Regions from separate parts of the Cognaticolwellia beringensis genome, predicted to be linked through region 2. Evidence: riboswitches for the same ligand, from Rfam matches in the RefSeq annotation. Region 2 holds a riboswitch; the other holds the start of a gene.
The links. Region 2 has a riboswitch for lysine ahead of dapA (4-hydroxy-tetrahydrodipicolinate synthase). Riboswitches for the same ligand answer to the same signal wherever they lie in the genome.
Positions count from the first base shown of each region.

Region 1 (4,174 bases), 1.9 Mb from region 2:
TCACGCTACTTTCCAAGTTTTGGTTCAGTGTATGTTATTGTGGCAAAAAAACGGGTATTACCTTTAACACCGATTAAAGCAAAGTGGCAACTTAGACCGCGCTTTGAACCCGTAAAAGTCCCCACGATGAATTCATCAAAAAACAAGCCAGAAATTAAATAAGTAATAATTAATATTCAGTTATTACTCAAGCTAAATCTACCAATTAAGGTCATAATTTACCCATGCAACTTCATGAATTTGAACACTATTTAAATACCTTGTTAAAGCCTGAACAAATTAAAGACTTCTGTCCTAATGGCCTTCAAATTCAGGGACGCGATAAAGTCAATAAAGTGATTACGGGTGTAACGGCTACACAAGCGCTGATTGATCAAGCTATAGCGGAAAAAGCCGATGCTTTAGTGGTGCATCATGGTTTTTTTTGGAAGAATGAAAGCTATGTTATACGCGGCATGAAACATAAACGTATTAAGGCTTTACTGGCAAATGATATTAGTTTATTTGCTTATCACTTACCGTTAGATATTCATCCTACCTTGGGTAATAACGCACAACTAGCAAAATTATTTTCCATAGACAATGTTGCACCACTAGAAGTGGGCAATGCCTTGAGTGTGGCGGTACGTGGTGAGTTCAGTGCCGAACTTAGTCCAAAAATGCTTGAGCAAAGAATTAGTGAGCAACTGAATCGCACATGCTTGCATATAGCTGCACCTTCGAATAAAGCGATTAAAACCGTTGCTTGGTGCAGTGGTGGTGGTCAAGGTTATATTGAATTGGCCGCAGAGCAGGGCATAGACGCTTTTATTAGTGGTGAAGTGTCTGAGCAAACGACTCATGTTGCGCGCGAAATGGATATTCATTTCTATTGTGCTGGCCATCATGCCACCGAGCGCTATGGTGCTAAAGCACTAGCTGAGCATTTTAATCAACATTTACCCGTTGAAGCTAAATTTATTGATATTGATAATCCTGCGTAAGCTCAGGGTTATTTTCTTTTGCTAAAGAGAAAGATGAGTGCACTTTTGATGAAGATATTTCATCACAGAGGAATATCGCTGAACTTTATTGATTAAGTCAGCAGTTAGCTTTTAAACCATTGCACGATGCGGCCCAATGTTTCGTGCCAAGCGGTACTAGTTTGTTGCAATTTTTTTGCACTCGGTAAGTAATATTGCCATGGAGTCAGTCCGTTTTTCTTCACCCAGGGACTGGCCGGTGCAGGGATCGCATTTATACCGTATTTTTCAAAATAGGCCATGGCTCTAGGTAAATGATTAGCACTAGTGACTAAAACTACATTTCTATTTAGTACTCGTGGTGCTATAAACTCTGCTTCCTCTTCAGTATCTTTTGGATAGTTTTCGGTGATAATTCTATGTGCGGGTACCCCCAATAAAACAGCCGCTTGCTTAACTTTTTGCGCATTTGAGCTGACATCGCCACCAGAAAATCCTGAGGTTATTATTTGTGCCTCAGGATGTAATCGATAGATACGGATAGCTTCAACTAACCTTTCTAGCGAACTAGATTTTAACTGACTTGTCGCTGGTAAACCTTCAACCGTGGTGTGAGCACCGCCTAAAATAATAATATAATCTACTGGCTTATTGCTGCGGGTAAAGGCTGGATAATTATTTTCTAATGGTGTCATTAAGGCGTCTGAAATAGGTGGCAGGGTAGTTAATATTAATAAAGTGGTTGCCGTTAACAACGCGAAAAAACTGAATTTTGGCTTAATACGATAAAATAAAATCGCAACAACTAGCAGTAAAACGATAATGCTAAGTGGCATTATCATTAAGCTGATAATTTTTTTAAGTAAAAATAAATCCATATTAAAAATTCCAAATAGGTGAATTATTTCAAGCTATTGAAGCATAACAAGTAAGTGACTTTTTAGCAGCAGCTATTTTTGTAGTTAATTAATTTGTTTGGACGTCTAAAAGTCTGTTGATATTTATATTTAGATAGGGTTAAATAACGACGCTGAAAATTAGAAATTATTTTCCATTAACTTACTGAGTATTTTTCATTTTTTACTTACAAGTTTTATGATAATTTTCGCACCAGAAGAGGCGCAATTGCCAGGTAAGTAACATGAGGAGCCCATCCTTTGATTGTTACTAAGGGGGACAATTGCCGAGAATGTTGATAATGGGACTTATCACATTCGGTCGCTAGGGCTGAATCCTTAGGGCTGTCACCGCTAAAAACACGTTTTTAGCATAGGGTGGAGAGCTTCTGGCTGAATAGTACCGTCTGAATAACTGATTATTCTAATCTTATTCGCTCTACGCTCAGTCATGCTCTTCCTTTTATTTATTTGCCTGCATAATTTACTGTATTTTACTAAATATCACTCAGTAAACAGGCTTTTAGGAAGAATTTTTATGTTAAACTGTTATTTTCTGCCGTTAGAAACGGATGTTAATACCATCGAAACTTTATGCCATTGTATAACTGCTAACGTTCTGCCAACAACATTCTTGGAGAGCTTACATGTCTGTTAATGTTGAACAAGTTAGCACCAAAAATATAACCGTTGCAAAATTTGGCGGCACCAGTGTTGCTGATTATCAAGCCATGCTGCGTTGCGCGGATATTATTAAAAAAAATACCACTAACCGCTTAGTCGTGGTCTCAGCAAGTGCTGGGGTAACGAATCATTTAGTACGCTTAAGTCAAGCTGGTGTTTCTTCCACGGAACGTGAACAAATTATTACTAATATCGCAGATATTCAATTTGCGATAACTAAAAACTTTACCAGCCAAGAAAATATTAATAATGAAATATCAGCGTTATTAACTTCATTACGCGGTTTTGCGGAGCAACAAGCAAAGCAACATACCACGAAAAACAGTGATGAAATTTTAAGTTTTGGTGAACAATTCAGTTCACGTATCTTTGCTCAAGTATTACAAACTGTCGGTGTTAATGGTCATTACTTTGATGCACGTCAAGTTATGAAAACCGATAACTTGTATGGCAAAGCCCAAGTTGATTTAACCCAATTAGCCGCTAATGCTAAAGCATTGCTGCTACCCTTGCTTACAGAGCAAGTTATCGTTACACAAGGTTTTATTGGTAGCGATCAACAAGGTAACACGACAACATTAGGTCGAGGTGGTTCTGATTATAGTGCAGCATTGTTAGCAGAAGCTATTGAAGCCAGTAATTTAAGTATTTGGACAGACGTAGTGGGTATTTTCACAACCGATCCTCGTATAACAGATCAAGCGCGTTCAATTAATGAAATTAGTTTTGGTGAAGCAGCCGAAATGGCAACATTTGGCGCTAAAATTCTTCACCCAGCAACGCTTATACCGGCCATGCGGCAAGATATTCCTGTTTTTGTTGGTTCGAGTAAAGAACCTGATGCCGGCGGTACAAGAATACAGCGTGAAGTTGAATCTAATCCGACTTATCGTTCAATAGCGCTACGTAGAGAACAAACGCTGGTTACAGTTAAAAGCCCACAAATGCTGCATGCCAGTGGCTTTTTAGCGAAGGTCTTTACCGTTTTGGCTAAACATCAACTCAGTGTTGATTTAATTACTACGAGTGAAATCAGTGTTGCGATGACCTTTGACAACCCACATGGTTCTACACAAGCCTTGCTCACTAAAGCGGTTGTAGAAGAGTTAGAGCAACTTTGTGAAGTCAGCGTAGAACATGGCTTGAGTTTAATTGCGGTGATCGGTAATAAAATTCATGGCACTAAAGGTGTTGGTAGCAGTATTTTTGATAAAGTGAATGATTTCAATATTCGCATGATTTGTCATGGTGCTAGTAATCACAACCTTTGCTTCTTGGTACCAGAAGCAGATGCTAACCAAGTTGTTGAGCGATTGCATGCTACTTTGTTTACTAGTTAAAATCTAAGTAGATATAAATACTGTCTAACTTTGCGAAGTGTAATAGGTAGATTGAGATACTAAAAAGGGACATTTATTTGTCCCTTTTTGCTTTTAAAATGGTCTTAACTACATCAAGTCAGACATTTTATTCATAGGCTAAAGGGTCAGTCACATTATTGTCAGCAAAAGCTTCAAGGCGCTCTTGGCATGCACCACATTTACCACAGGCTTTTTCGCGGCCATTGTAACAAGTCCACGTGTCATCGTAGCTCAAGCCCATGTTCAAACCATCAGTTAAAATATCTGATTT
Region 1 covers NZ_CP020465.1:4,353,192-4,357,365, reverse strand. Annotated here, with positions in the region: gene B5D82_RS18345 (class I SAM-dependent methyltransferase) at 1-162, shown strand, start outside; gene B5D82_RS18340 (Nif3-like dinuclear metal center hexameric protein) at 225-983, shown strand; gene elyC (envelope biogenesis factor ElyC) at 1,088-1,840, opposite strand; lysine riboswitch at 2,069-2,255, shown strand; gene lysC (lysine-sensitive aspartokinase 3) at 2,506-3,882, shown strand; gene queC (7-cyano-7-deazaguanine synthase QueC) at 4,010-4,174, opposite strand, start outside.
Region 1: it holds a riboswitch for lysine, as region 2 does, so the genes downstream of both, lysC (lysine-sensitive aspartokinase 3) here and dapA (4-hydroxy-tetrahydrodipicolinate synthase) in region 2, are expected to answer to the same signal.

Region 2 (4,174 bases):
GCCATTGAATCGGCCAGCATGGCTAAGGTAAAGCTAAATTCAGCCTTACTTTTTGGGAAATGAATGATAGCCATGTCGTGTTTAGTTTTGGCGACATACTCCACAGAAAAGTGTGTTCGTAACCGAACATTTTTTAATTGCTGACAAGCTTTATATTCAGCATAATTTGTATGGTAACTATCAATGTTAGCAGCGCTATGCTGGCTTAAGTATTGGGCAATAAAACCGTCGTCTGCAATATTGACTAAAAGAGGTCTTGTTGCCGTTAATGCCTCAAGATTGCGTATCAATAGTTGGTTAATGTTACTTATTGCCATGAGAATACCTAAGGTTTTGAAAAATATTATTAATTTACAGTAGCTTATTAGTATAAATGAAAACCCAATAAGTACCGTTAATTTTTTAATTAAAAGGGGTATAAATGAATTAACTCACTTAATGATAATTCATTTATACAGCTGATATTAATATGTCATAATGCGCGCATTCTACGCGAATTAAATTATCTCGCCATCATTAGTCCACAGGGAATTAACTATTTTTAAGAAAATGTTATTGCGACTAAAAATAAAATGGCTGCATAGTCAACTTAGAGCAAAAGTATTGATTTTTCGCTATTTTTTGATTGGACAATTTTTGGGTAAAAAAGCTCAAGCAGAAGTTTATCTGTCACTTAATGATCCACATAGTTTTATGTTAGTGCAAATGTTATCTCGGTTAGCAAAAAACTATCGATTAGATTTTAAAGTACTATTTATTTGGGGAACTTTACCTGGTGTTACGATCTGTCCAAAGCTTTATCGTCAATGGGCGATTAAAGACGCAAATTTAATCGCAGAACAGTATCAATTGGTTAATATTTCCGCGGAACCTTCATCGGCATCGTTAACGACTGGCCAACAAACATGGCAGTTGCTGGTGAACAACATTAAAAATGCCGAACAAATATTCATAAATACATGGGGTAATCATTACCGCGAACACTTTCAAACATCTACCCCTACGATTAACCATCAAGTTAAAAATCAAACTCGTTTAAAAGAAAAAGGGCATTATGCCCCAGCAAGTATTAGTTTTGCTGGTAGTTGGTTTGTCGGTATTGATCGTTTATATCATTTTGAAAGCATGTTACAAAAATTTGCTCTTTTAGATGATGTTACTGAAGATTTTACGGCAAAAAATCAGCTGAATAACATTGTTACGCCACGAAATTACCCTCATAAAGTAGTCAACATTAAAGCCGCGAAGACACCTACTGTAGCGACTGAGCCTTTAGTGATATATTTATCCTTACGCAGCCCTTATTCTTATTTGGGTTTTGTGCAGGCCGTTAATCTAGCAGAGCGTCAACAGATAGAGTTAATCATAAGACCTATATTGCCACTATTGATGCGCGGCGAGTCTATTCCAATGGTTAAGCAAAAATACATCTACCTTGATGCGGTGCGTGAAGCTAAAAAACTGGGTATTGAGTTTAATGGATTTACAGATCCATTAGGTGATGGTGTTATTAACGCATATCGCTTATTTGCTTGGGCACAACAGCAAGGCAAGGCTGTTGAGTATATCTTGGCTTGCTTCCAAGCAATTTATGTTGATGGTATCGACTTAGCTAATCCAGAGAATGTGGAGACTATTTTTAAAAAATTAGCTTTAGATGTTGATGATGCGAGTATTTATCAGGAGCAGCATGACTGGCAACAATGGGCGGATATCAACCAAGTTGAATTGACCAAGTTAAATTTATGGGGTGTGCCTTGTTTTAGTTATGGCGGTTATAGCTATTGGGGTCAAGATCGTATTTTTGAATTAGAAAAAGAAATAAATATATTTAGAACAGCAGGTTAATGTTAATTGTCAATATACGTATAGACGTCTATTGACTGTGCTTATATTTAAATGTTTTAATATTGCAGTCCCTTATTCCAGTGAAATTAATCGTAAAAAATTAATGACCACAAATATAGGGCCAGAAGAGGAGCGTTAACCAGGTAGTTATTGTGAAGAGATCAAACTCTATTGAGCAATAATGAGGGGGTTTAACGCCGAGGTAATTGTAAATTTGATAATACAATTGCCGGTTGTTTTAGCTTTATCGTCGTTAAACATCGATTAAGCATTATACCAAACGGATCTATAGTTTTATTCGCTTGGTATTAGGTTGAATCCTAGCAACTGTCACCTATTAGGTGGAGAGCTTCTGGCCTTTGTAAAGGCCAAGTTTCGTCCTTGAAATTTTGCCTCTACAAGCGCCTAAAAGTTCTCCGAACGACAAGAGTTCGAGAGAAATGAATCAAAAAAAATCGATAGAAAATCAGCTGTTCACAGATCGACCATTGGTCTGGACCGCATTGATCACGCCATTATTTGCTAATGACGAAATTGATTATGTCAGTTTGCGTAATCTAGTGTTACAACAAAACGCAGCTCACAATGGCATTTTATTATTGGGAAGCACAGGTGAAGGCTTAGCACTGACCGCGCAAGAGCATTTAAGTATTGTAAAATACGTTTGTGCTATGACTTTACAGGTGCCATTAATGGTTGCTGTTGGCGGGTATAACCTCAACGAGCAACTTGCCTGGATTGAAGAATGCAACCAACTGCCGATAAATGCTTATTTACTTGCTAGCCCCATTTATGCCAAGCCGGGTCCAGTAGGGCAAACGCTATGGTTTAAAAGTCTACTTGATGCCGCAAACTTTCCTTGTATGCTTTATAACGTTCCTTCGCGCAGTAGCGTTGAAATTACGATTACAGCCCTGCAACAAGTGCAAAACCATAAAAATTGTTGGGCGCTAAAAGAAGCCAGTGGCGATCTCCATAAACTACTCGCCTACAAAGAGCATTGTCCTAGCATTGATTTGTATAGTGGTGAAGATGCCATGATGCCTTATCTTGCCGGCGCCGGCGTGAAAGGTCTAGTGTCTGTTAGCTCAAACGTTTGGCCTGAGGCAAGCAGACAATATGTCGCTATGGCTTTAGCTCACCAAAATGTAAGCCTTTTTCCGCTCTGGCATAAAGCTATAACGGCATTATTTCAAGTGGCCAACCCCATACCGGTAAAAGTTTTAATGGCCGAACTTAACATGATTAGTTCTGCGAAACTTCGTTTACCGTTATGCCAAGAAGAGATTTCAGCACAACACGGCTTACTCGATACCCATCGACAAATTCAACAATGGCTAGAAAACAACAGTAACAATCCTTTAGCTCAACATTATGCTTCAACTAGCACTCTCAGTGCTGAAAATTTTCACTCTGTAACTACAACTAACTTACGAGACATAAACTCATGACATGGCAGCAAACATTAACAGATTTAGAAACCGGTAAAACTCGCGCAGCACAGCAAAATAGCGAGGGTACTTGGCAAGTTAATACTGAAGTAAAGCAGGCAATTCTAGCGGCATTTAAAGCGGGAGAAAATATCGAATTTGATGGTGCTTATCGTGGCTTTGTTGATAAGCATAATTTACCTGCTCGTGAATTTACCGTTGCCGATAAAGTCAGAATGGTACCGGGTGGTTCATCAGTTCGCCGTGGTGCTTACGTAGCACCGGGCGTTATTATTATGCCACCAGCCTACATCAATGTTGGCGCCTTTGTTGATAGCGGCACTATGGTTGATAGTCATGCGTTGATTGGATCGTGCGCGCAAATTGGCAAAAATGTCCATGTTTCTGCTGCGGTACAAATAGGTGGTGTACTTGAGCCTATTGGTGCTAGCCCAGTGATTATTGAAGATAATGCATTTTTAAGTGCTGGCGTTATTATTGTTGAAGGAATTGTAGTGAAAAAAGGCGCGGTTTTAGCACCGGGAGTTTCGCTGTCAGCGTCGGTACCAGTTTATGACTGTGTCAATAATGTCATATTAGCAAAAGGTGCTGATATTCCTGAAAATGCCGTAGTTGTGCCGGGCACTCGTCCTGTCGCTGGCGATTGGGCTGAGCAGCATGGACTGAATATGGCTTGTGCGTTAATTGTTAAGTACCGTGATGAAAAAAGTAATGCGGCGTTAGAACTTGAATCTGTGCTGCGCTAGGAACAAAAATGACTGCAATGTTAAATAGACCAAACTGGCTTAGGCCTGCATTACTTGAACCGCTATTGGCGCATCAGGAACGACTAAATAATCGTAATGACGTTGAACAAGATGAAGACGGTTATTTTC
Region 2 covers NZ_CP020465.1:1,582,272-1,586,445, reverse strand. Annotated here, with positions in the region: gene B5D82_RS06670 (methyltransferase) at 1-317, opposite strand, end outside; gene B5D82_RS06665 (DsbA family protein) at 556-1,848, shown strand; lysine riboswitch at 1,966-2,208, shown strand; gene dapA (4-hydroxy-tetrahydrodipicolinate synthase) at 2,289-3,299, shown strand; gene B5D82_RS06655 (2,3,4,5-tetrahydropyridine-2,6-dicarboxylate N-succinyltransferase) at 3,296-4,045, shown strand; gene B5D82_RS06650 (PLP-dependent decarboxylase) at 4,054-4,174, shown strand, end outside.